DNA from 3 places in the Limosilactobacillus avium genome. Region 1 is predicted to be linked to each of the others. Evidence: predicted binding sites of a transcription regulator. Region 1 holds the regulator's gene; each other region holds the start of a gene.
The links. Region 1 encodes CtsR, which represses protease genes until heat stress. Its sites were predicted from a motif close to TTGGTCAAAAAAGGTCAAANA; they were not measured.

Region 1 (7,537 bases):
CAAAACGGTTCCCCTCAAATACGGGAGCTTATACGCCGGGCAAAATGACCAGGTCAGCGCCTTGACGCTGGTGTTTAAGGACCAGCGGCTGGTTGGTGCCAGTGAAGTCGGTGATTATGCAGCCGATGATATTAATAACTTTCTGCCAATCATTGGGCTAGAGGTTACCGGCGCGGAATACCGGGAAAAGGTGATGGCAATCTATCCGACCCTGGGTGACAAGGTAGCGGGGTTGCTACCATAACTAAAGAGGTTAACAAATGGAAAATATCTTAGAGAAATTACAAACTGAAAACGAACTATCACAGGACGCTCTAGATGAGATTAAAGAAGATTTGTCCCGGTTCAACCGTCCCCAGTTCACCCAGGCCTTAGAACACCTGCGTCGCCTTCCTGGCAATGCCGCAAAGTACGGTGTCAACGCAACTAAAGCCTCACCGTCACCTTTGTTGGGGAAGCAAATTGCCTTTCTGGGCAGCTCGGTGACCTTTGGCTACGGCGCGCTGGGCGAATCATTTGTGGACTACCTGGTCAAGAAGGATGGCGTAGTGGCGATTAAAGAAGCTGTCTCGGGAACCACACTGGTGGATAAGGATACCTACTTTCCCCATGACTCCTATGTTGCGCGCCTGCAAAAGATTGACCGGTCAGCAGAGTTAGATGCTTTTGTCCTCCAACTATCCACTAACGACGCCAAGGGAACGGCTGGCCTGCTGGGGAAAGTCAGTCAGGATGGTCATTACGATGTTAAGACCATCACGGGAGCCATCGAGGATATCCTTGACTATGTAAGAAAGACTTGGCACGTGCCGGTTTTTGTTTACACCAACCCCCGTTACGACAACCAGCTTTACGGGCAAATGGTTGACCGCCTCTTTGAGTTACAGGCAAAGTGGCAGTTTAATATCATTGACCTTTACCATGATGAGCAAGTCCCGCACGGCACGGCTTCCCTATACATGGCCGACCAAATTCACCCAACCCGGGCCGGCTACCGGGAGAAATGGTTGCCGATTTTTGAAGAAGCATTGGAAAAGATCGGCTGAAAGACGTTTTGCACAGGTCCATGCATTACATATAGCAAGAGAAGGAATACACCATGAAGTTTGTAATTGCTCCAGATTCATTTAAGGGTGGCTTAACCGCCAAGGAGGCCGCTAAGACGATGGCTACGGGGATCAAGCGCGTCTTTCCAAATGCCGAATACGTCCTCGTCCCGATGGCGGATGGTGGTGAGGGGACGGTCCAATCCCTCGTCGATGCAACGGCCGGTAAGCTGGTCACCGCCCGGGTACATAACCCCCTCAACCAACTAGTCGATGCGTATTACGGCATCCTGGGGGATGGTAAAACAGCGGTAATTGAAATGGCCGCAGCTAGTGGAATTCAGTTCATTAATGACCAAACCGCTAACCCCCTGGTGGCGACAACCTATGGGACCGGTGAGTTGATCCTTGATGCCATTAACCAGGGAGCCAAGAAAATTATCATCGGGATTGGGGGAAGTGCAACCGTTGATGGCGGTGCCGGAATGGCCCAGGCACTGGGGGCCCGTCTCTTAAAGGCTGATGGCCAGCCAATCGGCTTCGGTGGTGGGGCCCTTGCTGACCTCGCCCGGATTGATGTTTCCCAAGTTGACCCGCGAATTGCCCACACCACAATTGCAATTGCCTCTGACGTTACGAACCCGTTAACGGGTCCTGACGGTGCGGCACCCGTCTTTGGCCCGCAAAAGGGTGCCACCCCAGAGATGGTTAAGATTCTTGACAGCAACCTTCACCACTATGCCGCGGTGATTACCCGTGATACCGGCAAGGTGGTTGAGAAGTTTGCCGGTGCTGGGGCGGCTGGTGGCCTGGGCGCTGGCCTGCTGGCATTTACTAATGCCCAGATGCAACACGGTGTTGACCTGGTTATTGCGGCCAGCAGACTCCAAGAAAAGGCTGCCGGCGCGGACTTTGTCTTCACCGGTGAGGGGGAAATTGACTTCCAAACCAAGTTTGGTAAGACCCCGTATGGCGTTGCCAAGGCCTGCAAGGCGGTCGCACCCCAGGCACCGGTGATTGTTCTGGCGGGGAATATTGGTAAGGGTGTTGAGAGCCTCTACACGGCAGACGCAATTGACGCAATCTTTGCTACACCGGCGGGAGCTAAACCCCTCGAACGGGCGTTGGAAGATGCCCCGGTAGACATTGCGCAGACGGCAGAAAATGTTGCCCGGTTGATTAAGGCAAGCAGGCACTAGAAAAAGCGGTCGTTAGTGTTCGATGATTTGAACACTAACGACCGCGTTATAGTATGATTTATATTTACTCAACTAGCCCCGGACGGACTGGCCACCATCAACGATCAATTCTGCACCGTTAACGTACTTGGCTTCGTCACTGGCTAAGAAGAGGACCGGGTAGGCAACGTCTTCTGGATCACCAAGGTGGCCGAGCGGAATCCCTTCAATCAATGAATCAAGCATTTTCTTGTTAAGGGTAAATGCCTGCATCATTGGGGTAACAATCCAGCCGGGCAGGACGGAGTTAACCCGAATATTGTATTTACCGAGGTCGCGGGCAGCTCCCTTGGTAAAGGCACGTGACGCCCCCTTGGAGGCAGTGTAAGGTGAGGCCCCCGCGATCCCTTGCACACTGGCAAGGGAGGAAATGTTGATGATGGAACCACCACCGTTTTCCTTCATTTGGGGAACAACGTGTTTCATCCCCAAAAAGTGGGCCATGGCGTTGGTGTTCATGAACTTGTACCAATCAGCCACGGTGGAGTCAGTGAGCCCGGAAGTGCTATCGGTCACCCCAATCCCGGCGTTGTTTACCAGGATATCAATCTTACCGAACTTCTTAATGCCTTCCTTAACGGCAGCAGCCCAGTCATCTTCTTTGGTAACGTCGAGTTCTAATGGTAAAATAACGTCGCCGTATTGTTTAGATAAAGTTTCGGCCCGCTGGTTGAGGAGCTTAGTATTAATGTCGGTTGCAATCACCTTGGCACCCTCTTTAATAAAGAGCTCTGTTTCAGCAGCTCCCTGCCCGCTAGCTGCCCCAGTAATTAATGCCACTTTATTACTTAGTCGATTTGCCATAAATAAGACCTTCCCTTCATTCTACGGTTAGAAAAACCGAACATATCTATCACATCAGTTTAATTGGTCATTTGTGTGTAAATTGGATTATTTTACTATTAAAAAATATTACAAAATAGGGGCAAAATATTAAGTAATTTGTAACTTTAAAATTATTAATCTGATTAAACTATTGTAATAGGGAGGAGAAAGTTGATGAAAAAGCGTCTATTGATAATTGTCAGCATCCTGGTGGGAATGCTGGTTTCGCCACTGCATGTTGCGGCAGACGGCATCCCAACGGCGGGGCAGCCATCCGTCTTCAACACTCCCGACGATGGTCAACTTTCCACGTATGACGATTCGTCCCAGGCAGTTCGGGCTAGCAAACACCGCCTTTACTTACCCACCAATACACCGACCCCGATTGAAAACTACCGGTGGCCGACGCGTAAGCTAAAGATTTATATGGATACTTCGGACCGGCCTATCCAGCAGGCCTTTAAAGGGGCGGTCAAGGCTTGGAACCGTACCGGGGCTGTGCACATTAAGTGGTGTTCCAGCGAGGGACAAGCCGACATTATTGCCCGTGACGGCTCCCTTTCTAATAATGGGGCCGCTCCAGGGGTTGGCTACGTTTCTGCCCAATTGGGGTCGACGAATACGGAGTATAACCCTGATACACATGCCTTGATTCAAGCCCGATCAACCCTGGATGCCAGCCACCTGGACTACGCCAGTCGTTCTTTTCGGACGGAGGTTGCCGAACACGAATTGGGTCATGCATTGGGGCTAGCCCACGCCCCTGAATACATGCACAGCGTGATGATTCCCCGCAATATCCGGACGGGGATTACGCATAACGACCGCAAGACACTGCGCCAACTATACGACGTTGGAAGGTAGGTGCTGGGCAGGGTATTCCCAAGCAACTGGTTAAATAATTGTGACGGTATTCGCAATTTAGTTACTTTTTATCAATGATATAATAATTTTTTTATAATTGGTTTAACTTACCTAAATGTTATAACAACGCTGTCATTGCCGATTTAATAGGAAATGGTTTGATTGCAGTTAATAAAATTATTCAAAACGGGCTTTAAAAAATTAACTGATTCTGATATCATAATAATTGTGAAAAATATAACATGTCTTTGAGAAGGAGATCTTAGCTTATGAAAGCTGCTGTTATTAATGATCCAGTAGATGGATACGTTACTGTTAAGGATGTTAAGCTTCGTGATTTGAAGCCTGGTGAAGCTTTAGTTGACATGGAATACTGTGGTCTTTGTCACACTGACCTGCACTGTGCTGCCGGTGACTTCGGTAAGAAGCCTGGTCGGATCATTGGTCACGAAGGTGTTGGCCGTGTATCCAAGGTTGCTCCTGGCGTTACTAGTTTGAAGGTTGGGGACCGGGTATCAATCGCTTGGTTCTTCAAGGGCTGTGGCCACTGTGAATACTGCCTGACTGGTCGTGAAACTCTTTGCCGTAACGTCCTGAACGCTGGTTACACTGCCGACGGTGCAATGGCTCAACAATGTATCGTTCCAGCTGACTACGCTGTTAAGGTTCCAGAAGGTCTGGACCCTGTTGAAGCTACTTCCCTGACTTGTGCCGGTGTTACCATGTACAAGGCCCTGAAGGTTGCTGACATCAAGCCTGGTCAATGGGTATCAATCGTTGGTGCTGGTGGCCTTGGTAACCTTGGTATTCAATTTGCCCACAACGTCTTTGGCGCTCACGTTATCGCCGTTGATGGTAACGAAGACAAGCTGAAGGCCGCTAAGGAAAACGGTGCTGAAATCTGCATCAACCGTCACGACAACAACGTTGATGAACAAATTCAAGAAAAGGTTGGCGGTGTTCACGCCGCAGTTGTTACTGCTGTTACTACCGCTGCCTTCGACCAAGCTGTCAACTCCCTTCGTCCAGACGGCCGCTTAGTTGCGGTTGCCCTTCCACAGGGTGACATGAAGCTGAACATCGCTAAGACCGTTCTTGATGGGATTATCGTTGCTGGTTCCTTGGTTGGTACCCGTCAAGACCTGGCTGAATGTTTCCAATTCGGTGCTGAAGGTAAGGTTCACCCAATCGTTCACACCCGGAAGCTTTCTGAAATCAACGACATGATTCAAGAACTGAAGGACAACAAGGTTGTTGGTCGGAACGTTGTTGACTTCTCCCTCGAAAAGTAAGCATCACGCTTAACATCGATTAATCTATAAATAAGAAAACACATAACAGCTACATGGACTGGACTCAGAATGATGGTTGACAGGGCACGGCTCGGCCATTGTTCATGCCCGACGATGTGGTCTGTTATGTGTGACTTTCAAAAGAGACTGGCGTTGCCGGTCTCTTTTTCTTTAAGCGTTAAGCGTTTTGGATGGGAAAAAAGGGTGACTTATGATAAAATAATGGTCAAGATTAGTCAGTAAATGGAGGGTGAACAAATGGAAAATAAGAGCATTTCGGATGTGATTGAAGCATATTTAAAAGAAATTCTCGGCAACTCTGCCCAGATTGAGATTCGTCGGTCAGAGATTGCTAACCATTTTGACGTGGTCCCCTCACAGATTAACTACGTGATTAAGACCCGGTTTACCATTCAGAACGGTTACCTGGTGAAGAGTAAGCGTGGGGGCGGCGGCTACATCCGGATTGAGCGGGTTAATTTACTTGATAACGTTGACGTGTTAAACTCGTTAATCCAAGCAATTGGCGACTCAATTCGTGAACGGGACGCCTTTGCCATTGTCCAGACGCTCTACGACGAAAAGGTAATTACACAGCGGGAAGGGGACCTGATGTTGGTGGCCCTTTCTAAGCAGACCTTAGACGTTGGTAACACGACTGTTGAGGCCCAACTGAGAGCGAGAGTATTGATTTCACTGTTAAACCGGTTACGGTATGAAAGTTAGAAGGGATGATTGCTAATGGATAACATGTTTACCCCAAGTGCCAAACATGTTTTAATGATTGCTCATGAGCAGGCTAAATACTTTAAACACCAAGCAGTAGGAACAGAACACCTTCTATTAGCCCTTGCAATGGACAAGGATGGCATTGCTAACAAAATTTTTGAACAATTCTCAATTACCAGCGACGATATCCGTGAAGAAATTGAACGCCTGATTGGTTATGGCACCCTCGACCAGTTGGGTCCGGCTGACTACCTTCCGTACTCCCCAAAGGCCAAGCAGGTTCTAAACCTTGCCGGCCAAGAGGCTCAGCAGATGCACGCCCTAAAGATTGGGACCGAACACATCCTGCTGGCGCTGATTGCGGACGAGAGTGTCCTGTCATCACGAATTTTGTACAGCCTTGACGTTTTACCTCGTCAGGTTCGTAAAGTAACCCTTCGGCGGCTGGGCGTAGCGGAGAGTCAGCTTCACCAGGCTGGCCGAAACCGGGCTGCGGCTGCCAACCGCAAGAGTGGAACGCCAACCCTCGATAAGTTGGCCCGTGACCTGACTGCCATGGCCCGCGACGATAAGTTGGATCCCGTCGTTGGTAGGAATAAGGAAATCAAACGGACCGAACAGATCCTCAGCCGGCGGACAAAGAACAACCCGGTCCTGATCGGTGAACCAGGGGTTGGTAAGACCGCAATTGCCGAAGGGCTCGCCCAGCGGATGGTCAAGGGCCTGGTCCCGTCCGAACTGGCTAATAAGCGGCTGATGGTTTTGGATATGGGTTCACTGGTTGCCGGAACCAAATACCGTGGTGAATTCGAAAACCGTCTTAAAAAGGTCATCGATGAAATTCAGGCGGACGGCCACGTCATCCTCTTTATTGATGAATTACACACCCTTATCGGGGCCGGTGGTGCTGAGGGAGCGATTGACGCTTCCAATATTCTTAAACCGGCGCTGGCCCGGGGTGAACTCCAAACAATTGGGGCAACGACCCTCGATGAATACCAAAAGTACATTGAATCTGATGCGGCTTTGGAACGGCGGTTTGCAACTGTCCAGGTTGATGAACCAACCCCAGAAGATTCGCTGGCAATTCTGAAGGGCTTACGGCCCCGCTATGAAGCCCACCACCATGCCAAGATCACTGATGATGCGCTGGAGCAGGCCGTTAAACTTTCCGACCGTTATATTTCTGACCGTTTCCTGCCGGATAAGGCAATTGACTTGATGGACGAGTCGGCGGCTATGGTGCGGATCAATGCAGAGGAAAATAAGCAGCACCAGCCATCTTTAGCGGACCAGATCACTGACCTCCAGGCTCAAAAAGAGGACGCAATCGAGGAACAGGACTTTGATAAGGCCGCGGCCTTGCGCGAAAAGGAACTCACCCTTCGTGCTAAGCTGAACCAGCAAGACAACGGTCAGCAGCATTACCGTCTTAAGGTCACTGGCGAAGATGTCGCCAAAATTGTTGCTGAATGGACTGGCGTTCCACTGACGCAGCTTAAACGGAGTGAAAGTGACCGCTTGATTAACCTCGAAAAGGTCC
Region 2 (7,537 bases), on a different contig from region 1:
AGTGGCAGATGAAGAAGTGGGGATTGCGGCCCAGGCGGTGGCCCTGTCGAGCATGAAACAGACTGCCCAGGGTACCAACCTCCAAATCATTGCCCAGAATGCTGCCAGTGAACTGGCGGGACCGTATACGGGGGAAATCAGTGCCCGTTCCTTGGCAGATGCCGGGGCATCCTATGTCATGCTGGGACATCTGGAACGCCGGCGCTTATTCCATGAGGACAACCAGATTATCAACCAAAAGGTCCGGTCGGCGCTGACGACGGGAATCACCCCAATTATCTGTACCGATGACAAGATGGTCCAGGCCGAGGTCAACGGTGAAATTCACTACGTCTTTGACCAGCTGAAGGGGGTCTTAAAGGGTGTGGCCCCGGCCCACCTGCAAAAGATTGTCCTGTCCTATGAACCAAGTTGGGCAGTTGGCAGTAGCCAAACCGCCAATCCCAAGGTTGCTCAACAGGGCTGTCACCGGATTCGGCAAACCGTTGCTAACTTATATGGTGGCTTGCTCGCCGACCAGGTGCGGATTCTCTATGGAGGAAGCGTAAATCCGCAAAACATTAGTGCCATCATGTCCCAACCGGACGTGGATGGTGTCCTTATCGGTCGTGCTAGTTTACGGCCTGACGACTTTTTGGAAATGGTGAACTGGCAACAACCAGTTTCAAATGTGATGTAAGAAAGGAAATAGCATAATGGCATACTTTGATAATGGTAACAAGATTTTTGCGGATGCCCGGGCAAAGCACTACGCGGTCGGGGCCTACAATATAAATAATTTGGAGTGGACCCGGGCGATTTTGCGGGCAGCAAACGAAACTAAGACGCCCGTCCTGGTCCAGGTATCCATGGGGGCGGCAAAGTACATGGGTGGCTTTAAGTTTGTCCGTGATATGGTTGCCGACCAGATGGACGCGATGGACATTACGGTCCCGGTAATTTTGAACCTTGACCACGGTGACTATGACGCAGCCATGAAATGTATTGAACTCGGTTATTCCTCAGTGATGTATGATGGACATAAGTTACCGGTAAAGGAGAACTATGCGCGGACAAAGGAAGTCGTCCATGCAGCCCACCAGCGGGGAATTTCTGTCGAGGCCGAGATTGGTAAGGTCGGTGAGAACCAGGACACCAACAGTGGGGAACTGGCCTCAGTAGAGGATGCCCGGGCGTTTGCTGATCTGGGGGTTGATAAGCTGGCCTGTGGGATTGGTAATATTCATGGAATCTATCCCGCTGGCTGGCGGGGCCTGGACTTTAACCGCCTCGCTGCCATTGCGGATGCTGTTGACATTCCCCTTGTCCTGCACGGCGGCTCGGGAATCCCCAAGGAACAGGTTCAAAAGGCAATCTCAATGGGAATTGCAAAGGTGAATATCAACACCGAGTTCCAGCTGGCCTTTCAAGATGCCACCCGGGCCTACATTGAGGCGGCCCGCGACCTTGACAAGGACCACAAGGGGTATGACCCGCGGAAGTTGCTCTTACCGGGGACGGAAGCAATTACCAATAAGATGAAGGAAATGATTGAGTGGCTGGGGACCCCCGCGGTCGCTTAATCAACTTGTGGAGGAATAACGATGGCAACAACTGTATATTTTATTCGACATGGAGAGACCTACTTTAACCGCTTCGCCCGGCTGCAAGGATGGTCAGACACCCCATTGACCGCTAAGGGACACGATGACGCGGTCAAAATCGCCAAGGTGCTGGTACCGCTGAAGATTGACTACTTCTTTTCCAGTGATTTAAAGCGGGCAATTGACACCGCCCAAATCATAATTGACCAGCTAAAACTCCCTAATATCAGTCACCCAACGCAGGAAAAATGCTTTCGGGAGGTCTTCTACGGGTCATTCGAAGGGCACAGTAATGAAGAGGGGGCAATTTGGGCCAGCTGCCTCGGCGGCAAACGGTTCCGCCGGATTGGTGATTTAGTGGCTGAGTTTGGGGTCAAAAAAGCCCATGACCTCCTCAAGCAGGCCGACCCGGCCCATCTGGCGGAGGATAGTGCCGAGTTGGACCACCGAGTAAAGCAGATGCTTGATCTCTTCGTATCTTTACCGTCAGGCAGTAATGTCGTTGTTGCCAGTCATGGTTCAATCATCCAATACCTGGCAACGGTATTTGGTGATCTGGACCAGTACGAAAACCCCGCTAACGGGGCCTTAATGAAGTTAATTATCGAAGATCATAACGCACGCGTGGTGGGCTATAATCAGTTCGCAATATAATAAGAAAGCGGGAAGGAAACCTTTGCAGATTTCCTTCCCGCTTATCTTTTCCAGTTCAGTAATCAGATTACTTCAAGCTGGAATTGTTTTCCATGATCCCGTCAAGCAGACCGTAGTCAACCGCTTCTTGAGCAGTTAAGTAGTGGTCACGTTCGGTATCACGGTTGATCTTTTCGATTGGTTGACCAGAATTCTTTGCCAAGATGCCGTTAATCATCTTCCGGGTCTTCAGAATTTCGGTTGCCGCAATTTCAATTTCAGTTTGTTGACCTTGAGCACCACCAGATGGTTGGTGAATCAAGACTTGGGAGTGTGGTAAGCCGAACCGCTTACCCTTTGTTCCGGATGAAACCAGGACACTGGCCATTGAAGCCGCCATCCCGATAACGATTGTTTGCACATCTGACTTGATGAAGTTCATCGTGTCGTAAATGGCCATCCCGGAAGTAACAACACCACCAGGTGAGTTAATGTATAAGTAAATGTCTTTAGTTGAGTCTTGCGCATCCAAGAAGAGGAGCTGCGCAACAATTGAGTTTGCCATGTCGTCTTCGATTGGACCAGAAAGCATGATGATCCGGTCCTTCAGAAGCCGTGAGTAGATATCATAGGCACGTTCGCCACGTGAAGACTGCTCAATGACAGTTGGAACTAAGTTCATATTGTGGCCTCCTTGTTAATTAGCACTCGTTAGCAATAGTTGCTAACTGATATTAATACTATACTCGATTGGTCAAAAAAGGTCAAATGATTTGCCACCTATTTATACTTACCGCTAATATTATGCCATCTTCACCCATAATAAGGAAGAAAGACGGTCGCGCTTTTAAAAAAGTATAATAAAAGTGGCCGTGAGAAAAGATAATTTTCTCACGGCCACATTGTATAGTTGTTAGTCCTTATTAATGTCAGCGCATAACAGGTTCAATTCGGCGTTTGCACTTTGGTAGTCAAGGGCCTTCCAATCAGTAGTGGTTACAAAAACATTTAATTCATTAGTGTTAGTCATAATAAAATCCTCCTGGAGCAGTTAGTTATTTTTGTTCGCTCTTTAAGTTCATTTAGAATAGTACACTAAATTGGTCTGATTTGCAATGCCTCATATATCAATATTTTTGGAAGTATTTACTAAATTGGTCTAGGCTACTGGGCTGAAGCATTGCCTGGTAAGGGTTGCCGTTGCTGAAAAATAAATGTTTACTAGAAAGAAAATTTACTGCTAGGGGAGCATAATTTCACCAGGACTTGCTTTTTATACCGCAGCCCGGTATAATTGGAACGTTAATTCATTTACGAACACAATAAGGAGGCATATAGCTATGCGTAAAGCACACCCATACGGCGTACAAGGCCGTCGCCCAGTTGCTCCTAAGTACAAGCGAGCATTAAAAGAAAAGAAGATTGAAGCTATTCGTAAGTGGGCTAAGGAAAAGCCAGCTGAAGAAAAGTAATCTTACTATAAAAAGGCAGCACGTCTTGGCGTGCTGCCTTTTTTGTTGGCGTTAGTCTTGTAAAACAAAAAGCTGGCGGGAAATCAATCCCGCCAGCTTTTCTAAATAAAAATGCGCCCCCCGAGAGTCGAACTCGGATCTCGAGAACCGGAATCTCACGTGCGATCCATTACACTAAGGGCGCGTCAACGAATATTATAATATCCCATCCCATATTAAATTGCAAGCATTATTTGAATTTTTTAATCAAGATAACGTTTTCACAAGAAAAAAGCAAATTTCTGAGGTGATTGAATAGACAATTCCAAACAAGATGAGTATTATTAAGAGCGTAAGGTTTTGTACCTTGTCTGACGAAAAGTGGTGGTAATTTCAACCACTAATTTTGTTGGATGAGACACTTATTATGTTTTTCCTAAAGGAGGAATTTGCAGTATGACTGTAAAAATTGGTATTAATGGTTTCGGCCGTATCGGTCGTTTAGCATTCCGTCGTATTCACGAACTCAACACTGATGACATCGAAGTTGTTGCTATCAACGACTTGACTTCACCAGAAATGTTGGCTTACTTACTCAAGTACGACTCTACCCAAGGTCGGTTCAATGGTGAAGTTTCATCCACTGACAAGGGTATCGTTGTTGACGGTAAGGAATACCCTGTATACGCAGAACGTGACGCACGTAACATTCCTTGGGTAAAGAACGACGGTGTTGACTTTGTCCTTGAATGTACTGGTTTCTACACTTCTGCAGAAAAGTCACAAGCTCACTTGGATGCCGGCGCAAAGCGTGTTCTGATTTCCGCACCTGCTGGTAACATCCCAACTGTTGTTCCTGGTGTTAACCTGGACACTCTTACTGCTGACGACAAGATCGTTTCCGCTGGTTCTTGCACGACTAGTTGCCTTGCTCCAATGGCATACTTCCTTAACAAGAACTTCGGTATCAAGGTTGGTACTATGACTACTATCCACGCTTACACTGGTAGCCAAGCTGTTCTTGACCAACCACGTGGTAAGAAGTTCCGTAACAACCGTGCCGCAGCTATTAACACTATTCCTCACTCAAGTGGTGCTGCTAAGGCTATCGGCCTGGTTATCCCTGAATTGAACGGTAAGCTTTCTGGTCACGCACAACGTGTTGCCGTTCCTACTGGTTCTTTGACTGAACTTGTTTCTGTTCTGAACAAGAAGGTCACTGTTGACCAAGTTAACGACGCTATGAAGGAAGCTACCAAGAACAACCCTGCTTACGGTTACACTGAAGACCCAATCGTATCTAGCGATATCATTGGTTCTACCTTCGGTTCTGTATTTGACCCATCTCAAACTGAAATCATGGAAGGCGAAGATGGTACTCAATTAGTTAAGACCGTTGCATGGTACGACAACGAAAACGGCTTTACTAGCAACATGATTCGGACCCTGCTTCACTTTGCTGAACTCTAATCCGACATTTAGCTAAAAGTACTAAACAAAAGGTGGGAGGAGGAAACTCCAACCACTTTTTTTCTTAAAAGGAGGAGCTAATAAACATGGCTAAACTTACTGTTGAAGATTTACCATTAGAAGGTAAAAAAGTATTAATGCGTGTTGACTTTAACGTGCCAATCAAGGACGGCGTTGTTGGCGACGACAACCGGATCGTGGCTGCTTTGCCAACGATTAAGTACGTTATTGAACACGGTGGTCGGGCAATCCTCTTCTCCCACTTAGGTCGGGTTAAGAAGGAGGAAGACAAGCCAGGTCTGTCAATGCGTCCGGTTGCTGAACGGCTTTCCAACCTGCTGAACAAGCCGGTTACCTTTGTTCCTGTAACTGAAGGTAAGCAACTCGAAGATGCCATCAACAACATGAACAATGGTGATGTTCTGCTGGTTCAAAACACCCGTTACGAAGATGTTAAGGATGGCGAATACGTCAAGCGCGAATCTGGTAACGACCCTGAATTAGGTAAGTACTGGGCTTCTCTCGGCGATGTCTTCATCAACGATGCCTTTGGTACTGCCCACCGGAAGCACGCTTCCAACGTCGGAATTGCCACTAACATGCCTGGTAAGGCTGCTGCTGGTTACCTGATGGAAAAGGAAATCAAGTTCTTAGGTGACGCCGTCGACAACCCACAACGTCCATTCGTTGCCATCCTCGGTGGTGCCAAGGTTTCCGACAAGATTGGTGTTATTGACCACTTGCTGGACAAGGCGGACAAGATCATCATCGGTGGTGGGATGGCTTACACCTTCTACGCTGCCAAGGGAATTAAGATTGGTAACTCCTTAGTTGAAAAGGACAAGATTGACGTTGCCAAGGAAATCCTGGACAAGGCTGGCGACAAGCTGGTACTGCCAATCGATAACGTTGTCGCTGATAAGTTCAACAACGACGCTGACACCAAGGTTGTTGAAGGAGACATTGACGATGGTTGGATGGCCCTTGACATTGGTCCTAAGACTATCAAGCAGTACGAAGACGTTTTGAAGGACGCTAAGACGGTTGTTTGGAACGGCCCAATGGGTGTCTTCGAAATGCCTAACTTTGCTAAGGGAACACTGGAAATCGGTAAGTTCCTCGGTACCCTGGATGACGCAACCACGATTGTCGGTGGTGGGGACTCCACTGCTGCCGTAAAGCAATTGGGTGTTGCTGACAAGTTGACCCACATTTCCACTGGTGGTGGTGCTTCACTGACCTACCTCGAAGGGAAGACTTTGCCAGGAATTGCCGCAATTTCTGAAAAATAATTGACTAGCCTAAGGGGCCGTACTGGTCGCTTAGGTTGATAAACGGGGTTCCACCGCTGATGCAAAAGCGGTGGAACCCGTTTGTGTAATTAACAATAGTAAAGCGGGGGCCCGCTGCCCAGGGGCTGACCATCCATTAAATAGGGGGAATTTTATGCGTATTCCGATTATTGCCGGTAACTGGAAAATGAACAAAACCGTTGATGAGGCCGTTGCGTTCGTTAAAGAGATTAAGGATCAGCTGCCGCCCGCTGCCCAGTTGCAAACGGCCCTGGCGGCACCGACCCTGTGCCTGATGCCAATGATGCGGGCCGCAGCTGGCTCGCCACTGAAGTTGATGGCGGAAAACTGCTTCTACAAGAATGCTGGTGCCTACACGGGGGAGACGAGTCCCTTTGCCCTTTACCAGGCCGGAATTCACCACGTTATCCTGGGCCACTCTGAGCGCCGGAAGTACTTCCATGAGGACGATGGGTTGATCAATAAAAAGGTGAAGGCGGCCCTTGACAATGGCCTCTGCCCGATTGTTTGCTGTGATGACACAATGGGCAGGCGAATTGCCAAGGACGACAAGGTCCACTGGGTTGTTGGCCGGATCCTAGCCGACTTAAAGGGGCTAAGCACCAACGACATTCGTAAAGTTACCGTTGCTTATGAGCCCAGCTGGGCAATTGGTAGCGGTCAGAGCGCCGATCCTGACCAGGCGGAGGAGGGCTGCTACCTGATTCGCCAAACGATCAGCGACATGTACGGTGATACAGTGGCCGATGACGTCCGAATCCTTTACGGGGGAAGCGTCACTCCTGAAAACACCAGCGCGTTGATGGCGACTGCCGACATTGACGGTGTCCTGGTCGGTGCGGATAGCCTGGACGCGAAAACTTTTTTAGAAATAGTTAACCATTAAATGCTTGTTTTTAGTTGTGCAAAATAATACAATGTTAATGAAGTAGCGCGATTGCTATCGAATTTAAGACAGAGGAGAGATTCATCAAATGTCACTTATTACAGATATTTATGCACGTGAAGTTCTTGATTCACGTGGTAACCCAACCGTTGAAGCTGAAGTTTACACTGAAGCTGGCGGTGTTGGCCGTGGAATTGTTCC
Region 3 (7,537 bases), on a different contig from region 1:
TGTTAAAATTAGGACATTCAATAGATAGGTAGGGTGACAGATGAGACACCAGCAGATTCACCGGACCACGCTCCGGGCGATTTTTATTGCAATTATTCTAATCCAGGACTTCGTACCATTCTTTGGTAACATCCCCTTGGGCCCGCTTAGCATCACGACCATGCACGTGACCGTGATCATCGCGGCCATCGTCATGGGGCCCGTCGATGGGGCAATTATCGGCGGCACCTGGGGGCTGCTTACCTGGGTCCGTGCCTTCGTGGCCCCGTCCAGTCCGCTGGCGCCATTGGTCTTTGTGAACCCCCTGGTGTCAGTCATGCCGCGGATCATGATTGGCCTGGTGGCGGGGGCCCTTTACCGGGGCATCAGTCACTGGCCTAAGTTAAATAAGGTCGCGATGGTCGCTGCCGGGATTGCGGGGAGTTTGACCAACACCGTTTTGGTCCTGGGGATGGTGGCCGTTTTTTACCGGACACCGGCGGTTGCCCATGCTTACGGGGTTGACGTTGACCACCTTCTGCCGACGCTGGAGGTAATCATGGCGACCAACGGGGTGGCGGAACTGGTCCTCGCGGCGTTTGCGGTTCCGCTGATTGCCTACCCGGTCCTGGAAGTTCGCCGTCGGTTGGCGATGTCTTGAGACACAAAAAAAGCTGGAGAGAATTTCTTCCCTCCAGCTTTTTCGTATATCTATTACTTGTCTTCTTCTGCTTCAGGAGCAGCGGTGTCGTCTGCCGCCACAACAGTGATATTACCATCACCGTCTAACTTGGCAGCCAGCTTGTGGGCATCGTTGTGGTCGAGAACGTAGTCGGCAATCCGGTCTTCAATCTGCTCTTGGATTACCCGGCGCAGTGGACGGGCACCCATCTTCGGATCGTAACCAAGGTCGACCAGCTTTTCAGCGACATCCTTTGGCACATCAATGTGGAGCTTCCGGTCAGCCAACATGGTGTTAACGTCGGTGATCATCAGGTTGACGATCTTCATCAGGTCGTCCTTGGTCAGGGCGTTGAACTGAACGATGTCGTCGAACCGGTTCAGAAATTCGGGCTTGAAGTAGTTGGTCAGCTTGTCGATGATCGAGTGGGTCGAGCCAGAAGCCTCAGCACCGAAACCAACACTGGCAACGGCGTCCCCAGTCCCGGCGTTCGAGGTCATGATGATGATCGTGTCCTTGAAGCTGACGGTCCGCCCTTGTGAATCGGTCAAGCGACCATCATCAAGGATCTGCAGGAACATGTGCATGACGTCCGGGTGGGCCTTTTCAACTTCATCCAACAGGATCAGGCTGTAAGGGTGACGCCGAACTTGTTCGGTCAGTTGACCGGCTTCTTCGTAACCAACGTAACCAGGAGCGGCCCCGATCAGCTTGGAAGTGGAAGTCTTGTCCATGTATTCGGACATGTCAAACCGAATCATGGCATCCTTGGAACCAAAGAGCTGCTTGGCCAGTTGCTTGGCAGTTTCGGTCTTCCCGACCCCGGTAGGACCAACAAAGAGGAAGGAACCAATCGGCCGACCAGACTTGTTCAGCCCAATCCGGTTCCGGCGAATGGCCCGGGCAATCTTGTCCACGGCCTGGTTTTGACCAATGACGTGGGCTTCGAGCTTCTTATCCAGGTCACGGAGCTGGTTTTCTTCTTGTTGCTGAAGGTCACCAACGGGGATGTTGGTCTTCTCTTCAACAATCTTTTGCATGTCCTTGTCGGTAACCGTTGCTGATTCCTCAGTGTGGTTTTCTTCGGCATCCTTCTTGGCCTTTTCCAGGCGGGTAACCTGGTCACGGTAGAAGGCGGCCTTTTCGTAGTCCTGGTTGTCAACCGCTTGTTGCTTGTGGGCCTCAGCCGTATGGATCTCGTTTTCAATCATGTTAGGATCCGCGGTCTTCAAGGTCAGGTTCTTCCGTGAACCGGCTTCGTCCATCAGGTCAATGGCCTTGTCAGGCAGGAAGCGGTCTTGGATGTAGCGGTCAGAAAGTTTGGCCGCCGCAACAATTGCCGCATCAGTGTACTTAACGTGGTGGTAGTCCTGGTAGCGACCCTTGATCCCGTTCAGGATTTGGATGGTTTCTTCAACAGTTGGTTCGTCTACTTGGACTGGTTGGAACCGCCGGGCGAGGGCGGCATCCTTTTCAATCTTCCGGTACTCGTTTAAGGTCGTGGCCCCAATCAGTTGGAAGTCACCACGGGCAAGGGCTGGCTTCAAGACGTTGCCGGCGTCCATGCCACCCTCAGCATTCCCGGCACCCATGATTTCGTGGATTTCGTCGATGAAGAGGATGATGTTCTTGTTCTTTTGAACTTCCTTCATTAATTGTTGCATCCGTTGTTCGAACTGGCCCCGGATTCCGGTCCCTTGAACAAGGGATACGACGTCCAGCCGGATAATTTCCTTGTTGGCCAGCTTCTCTGGTACTTGGCCAGAAACGATGGATTGGGCGAGCCCTTCAACAACGGCCGTCTTACCAACCCCGGCTTCACCAATCAAAACTGGGTTGTTCTTTGTCCGCCGGTTTAAAATTTCAATGACCCGGTTGATTTCCTTGTCCCGGCCGATCACTGGGTCGATCTTGCCTTGGCGGGCCAGGTCGGTCATGTTAATGCCGTATTGGCCAAGGATTCCCTTGACATTCCGGCCGCCACCCTGGCGTTGGTTCTGGGTGTTGGCGTTTTGGCCATTAGCGTTAGCGGCTTGGCCTTGCATGTTGTTCATTGCGTTCATAAAGTCTTCGAGGTTTCCAAAACCGAAGTTGTTCATTCCGTTACCCCCGTTCATCATATTTGCTTGTAAGTTTTGTAATTTTTGATAGCATTCTTGGCAGAGGTCAACTTGAATCCGCTGACCGTTAAAACTCATTTGTAAGTGAATCGTCGCTGGATTCCGATGACAATTTTGACAAAGCATCTATATTAGTACCTCCCTGAAAAAGATAGTCAAAAATATGTTTGACCTTTCTTGACCATTGATTACATTATACTTACTTTTTATCGCTGTGCAAGGAATATGACTGCCCTTTAGAAAAAAGTAAGGATTGATCACGTTTCATTTTAGCACTCTTTACAATTGTTTGCTAAAATTAGGGGGCCGGGTGTGTATAATAGGAATAGAAAATAAATTTGGAGGTGGGAGTGCTTGGCAGAACGTGATTTTAAGCAGGAACTTGACGACCTGCGCGCGGGCAAGATTGACCAGTTTGAGATTGGCCCTGACAACTTTCAGGAGTTTCAACGGATCTATCATGCCTACCCGTACCGGACCCAGATAACGGGGCAGGCCCACATTGGTGGCAAGATTATTTACCGGATGATTAAACGGTAAGATGCCTTTTAACCACCTTGTATTTACCGCTTACAATTGCTAAAATGTATCTATCGAGGTGTATCAGTGTTAGAATAAGCACTGGTAAAAAGTAAATCTGCTCGAAGGAGACTGATTAAAAATGGAAAAACGCGATTTTACAATTACTGCTGAAACTGGTATTCATGCACGTCCAGCAACCATCTTGGTTCAAGCTGCTTCAAAGTTTGCTTCCGATGTTACCTTGTCATACGAAGGCAAGAGCGTTAACTTAAAGTCCATCATGGGTGTTATGTCTCTTGGTGTTGGCCAAAATGCTAAGGTTACGATCACGGCTAGTGGTGACGATGAAAAGGATGCTTTAGATGCCGTTGCTGAAACCATGAAGAAGGAAGGATTGACTGACTAATGTCGCTACTGCTCAATGGGTTAGCAGCCAGCAGTGGGATTGCGATTGCGCCTGCTTACCTATTAGTGGGGTCAGAACTTCCGGTTCAAAAACAGCATATTAGTGATAAGAATCATGAGGTCGCCAGGCTTCATGATTCTTTTGCTTTAAGCCGCCAAGAACTACAAGCAATCCGTGACCAGGCCCACCAGCGACTCGGTCAGCGGGCGGCAACGGTTGTTGATACACAACTGACAATGCTGGATGACCCCGTTTTATTTGATTCAATTGAACAACACATTGTCAGCGAGCAGATTACGGCGGAGTGGGCAGTACAAAAGGTGGCGGACCACTACATGGCCATTTTCGAGCGCCTGAATGACAACGACTACCTCCAGGCGCGGGGGACGGCAATGCATGACCTCGCCAAGCGCTTGTTGAGTCACCTTCTTGGTGTTAAACTCCCCAATCCCAGGCAGTTGGACCACCGGGCAATTATTGTTGCCAACAATATTACCCCGACGGATACAGCCCAGTTTGACCGGCGCTATGTCGCGGGCCTGGTCACGGATATGGGGGGCCGGACCTCCCACTTCACAATCATGAGCAAGACCCTTTCTTTGCCGGTGGTCGTCGGTACGAAGAAGGCCACGACGGCAATCAAGGATGGGGACCTCCTGGTAGTCGACGGTATCCACGGCAAGGTAATTGTTAACCCGTCGGCGGACGAACTCGAGAAGTACCGCCTCCTTGCCGGTAAGTTTGCCCAGGAGCAAGAAGCCTGGGGAGCGTTGCGCAACCAGGAAACCATCAGTCAGGACGGCCGTCATTTCGAGGTTGCGGCTAACGTCGGTACGCTGGCGGATATCCAAGACGCCCAGAACAACGGGGCTGAGGGAATTGGCCTCTTGCGAACCGAGTTCTTGTACATGAACCAGACCAAGCTGCCGGGTGAGGACCAGCAGTTTGATGCCTATAAGCAGTTCGTGGCCGCGATGAACCAGCAGCGGGTGGTTGCCCGGACCCTGGATGTGGGCGGTGACAAGCGCTTGGAAATGGTCCCCCTCCCGCATGAGACCAACCCTTACCTGGGTTTTCGGGCCATCCGGATTGGCTTGGCTAAGCCGGAGATCCTGCGTCCCCAACTGCGGGCGATGCTTCGGGCGTCGGTCTATGGACGGTTAGCCATCATGTTCCCAATGGTGGCCACGATTGAAGAATTCCGCCAGGCGCGGCAAATCTTGGACGAAGAAAAGGCATCACTGGAAAAGGCCGGGGTACCGGTTGCCGACAACATCGAGGTGGGGATGATGCTGGAAATCCCGTCAGTAGCAATGATGGCCGACCTCTTCGCCCAGGATGTTGACTTCTTCAGCATCGGCAGCAATGACCTGATTCAGTACCTCTTTGCGGCCGACCGGGGGAATACCCGGGTTGCCTACCTCTACCAGGAACTCCACCCGGCCGTACTACGGACCGTCAAGCGGGTGATTGACGCGGCCCATGCGGAAGGCAAGTGGGTCGGCATGTGCGGTGAGATGGCTGGTAATCCCTTGGCAACGCCACTGCTGATGGGGATGGGACTGGATGAGTTCTCGATGAACAGTGGCCAGATCCTCCATATCCGGTCCTTGATCAAGCAGATGAACACCCGTCAGCTCCAACCGCTTGTCCACCGGTCCTTAAATGCCCAGACGGCCAGTGCGGTGACCGCGATGGTGAAGAAGTTCTTGAAGGAAAATAACTTGGAGTAAGATCCTTATAAGTTGGGGCCCCAGTCGTGAGTGAGCGACCGGGGCCTTTTGATTTGCCGCTCCTTAAGAAAAAATTAATCTCGCAAACGTGGACTTGTCGATAGCCCGGAATCATCTTACAATAGGAGAAATGTGTCTTTTGCTAAAGAATGGGCACTTTAGTATAATAAATAACATTATGCGAAAACGAATAGATAGGAGCAGTTAGCGTGAATATTGGTCTTTTTACAGATACATATTTTCCCCAGGTCAGTGGAGTAGCGACTTCCATCAAGACCCTCCGTGACGAGCTGACTGCTCAGGGGCACCACGTTTATATCTTTACGACGACTGACCCCCAGGCAAAGAAGGACGATGTTGAAAACGGCATTTACCGCTTTGCCAGCATCCCCTTTGTCTCCTTCACGGACCGGCGAATCGCTATCCGGGGTGGTATTCGGGCAGTTCACCTGGCCCGTCAGTTCCACCTCGATGTTGTTCACAACCAGACCGAGTTTGCCCTGGGGATGATTGGCAAGCTGGTGGCCCACGAATTGGATATTCCGTGTCTGCACACCTACCATACGATGTACCAGGACTACCTTCACTACATTGCCAATGGTCACATCGTCAAGCCAAAGAACGTGGCCACCTATGCGCGTCTTTACATGCACAACATCGACGGGGTGATTGCCCCAAGTAAGCGGGTACTGGATACCCTGCGATCCTATGACGTTACGGCGCCCATCCGGATTATTCCGACGGGGATTAACCTCCGGGTGTACCAGCACCAGGACTCACCAGCAGCGGTCCACGCCCTGCGTGCCAAGTATGGTTACGAAGATGACACGCCGGTCCTCCTTTCTTTGAGTCGGCTGGCCTACGAGAAAAATATCCATACCCTGATTGATGCCATGCCCGATATTCTCGCCCAAAATCCCGCTGTCCAGCTTTTGATTGTTGGTGACGGGCCTGCCCGAAAAACATTGGAACGGCAGGTCCGCCAGATGGACTTAGGGTCCCATGTCCAGTTTGCGGGAGAAATCAAGAATGATGATGTCCACCATTATTACCAAATGGCAGATGTTTTTGTGTCCGCATCAGATTCCGAGTCCCAGGGATTAACTTACGATGAGGCCCTGGCTTCGGACCTACCAATCGTTGTCATGCGCAGCGTCTATACGGACGAACTGATTGATGATCCAGCAATTGGGGTGAGTTTCCAAAAGCGGGAGGACCTGGTCAAGGGGGTCATTCACTACCTGAATAACCCCGGGACCGAGGAGTCCCACCAGAAGCGCCAAGAAAAGCTGCACGCTATTTCGGCGGAAGTTTTTGCCAAGCGGGTAGTCGAGTACTACCGCGATTGTCAAACGACGCTGGCCGAAAGAGAAGTTGCCAAGGCGCGGCACCACCGTCGCCTATTTCATCGTTCGAGGAGTTAGTGATGATTAAAATTACGATGTTTTCATCAGCAGACAAGGTTGCCGGTCAAGGGGTGGGAAGTGCCTATCTGGAACTGATCAACCTGCTGAAGACGCACTTTGAAGATGAATTTGACATTGAAATAAACCACTATCGGACGAGTGACATTAGCCACTACCACACGATCGACCTGCCCTTTTACTTTTCGACCTTTTCGAAGAAGCGGGGACAAAAGGTTGGTTACGTACATTTCTTACCGGAGACCCTGGAAGGTAGTTTGAAAATCCCACAACCATTTCGTGGGATTTTTTATCATTACGTGATTGCCTTCTATAAGCGGATGGATCACCTGGTGGTCGTTAACCCGTCCTTTATTGATAAACTAGTGGCTTATGGGATTCCCCGTGAGCAGATCACTTATATCCCCAACTTTGTGGACAGTGCGCGTTTCCACCCGGTGGATGCTAAACAGCGTCTCGCCCTGCGTAAGAAGTACGGCCTGCCTGTAGATAAGTTCGTTGTCCTGGGAAGTGGTCAGGTTCAGGAACGCAAGGGGGTTCCAGACTTCATCCAACTCGCCAAGCAAAATCCGGACGTCCAATTTGTCTGGGCGGGGGGCTTTTCGTTTGGTCCCTTGACGGATGGCTACCATGAGCTGAAGAAGGTAGTGGAGAACCCGCCGGCCAACCTC

Region 2: a site for CtsR is predicted at 2,967-2,987, ahead of clpP (ATP-dependent Clp endopeptidase proteolytic subunit ClpP). Genes of this name have one in related genera too.
Region 3: a site for CtsR is predicted at 2,946-2,966, ahead of QOS01_RS08725 (ATP-dependent Clp protease ATP-binding subunit). Genes of this name have one in related genera too.

What each region holds. Positions count from the first base shown of each region.
Region 1 is NZ_CANCWN010000034.1:1,071-8,607, reverse strand. Features, by position in the region: gene QOS01_RS08980 (dihydrolipoyl dehydrogenase family protein) at 1-244, shown strand, start outside; gene QOS01_RS08975 (SGNH/GDSL hydrolase family protein) at 261-1,046, shown strand; gene QOS01_RS08970 (glycerate kinase family protein) at 1,100-2,245, shown strand; gene QOS01_RS08965 (SDR family NAD(P)-dependent oxidoreductase) at 2,318-3,088, opposite strand; gene QOS01_RS08960 (matrixin family metalloprotease) at 3,284-3,973, shown strand; gene adhP (alcohol dehydrogenase AdhP) at 4,243-5,265, shown strand; gene QOS01_RS08950 (CtsR family transcriptional regulator) at 5,524-5,991, shown strand; gene QOS01_RS08945 (ATP-dependent Clp protease ATP-binding subunit) at 6,007-7,537, shown strand, end outside.
Region 2 is NZ_CANCWN010000002.1:62,428-69,964, forward strand. Features, by position in the region: gene tpiA (triose-phosphate isomerase) at 1-679, shown strand, start outside; gene fba (class II fructose-1,6-bisphosphate aldolase) at 696-1,562, shown strand; gene QOS01_RS01200 (histidine phosphatase family protein) at 1,584-2,237, shown strand; gene clpP (ATP-dependent Clp endopeptidase proteolytic subunit ClpP) at 2,305-2,898, opposite strand; gene QOS01_RS01210 (hypothetical protein) at 3,557-3,688, shown strand; tRNA gene QOS01_RS01215 (tRNA-Arg) at 3,801-3,872, opposite strand; gene gap (type I glyceraldehyde-3-phosphate dehydrogenase) at 4,124-5,137, shown strand; gene QOS01_RS01225 (phosphoglycerate kinase) at 5,224-6,429, shown strand; gene tpiA (triose-phosphate isomerase) at 6,584-7,336, shown strand; gene eno (phosphopyruvate hydratase) at 7,425-7,537, shown strand, end outside.
Region 3 is NZ_CANCWN010000031.1:12,170-19,706, forward strand. Features, by position in the region: gene QOS01_RS08720 (ECF transporter S component) at 41-640, shown strand; gene QOS01_RS08725 (ATP-dependent Clp protease ATP-binding subunit) at 694-2,907, opposite strand; gene QOS01_RS08730 (hypothetical protein) at 3,136-3,321, shown strand; gene QOS01_RS08735 (phosphocarrier protein HPr) at 3,443-3,709, shown strand; gene ptsP (phosphoenolpyruvate--protein phosphotransferase) at 3,709-5,442, shown strand; gene QOS01_RS08745 (glycosyltransferase family 4 protein) at 5,652-6,866, shown strand; gene QOS01_RS08750 (glycosyltransferase family 4 protein) at 6,869-7,537, shown strand, end outside.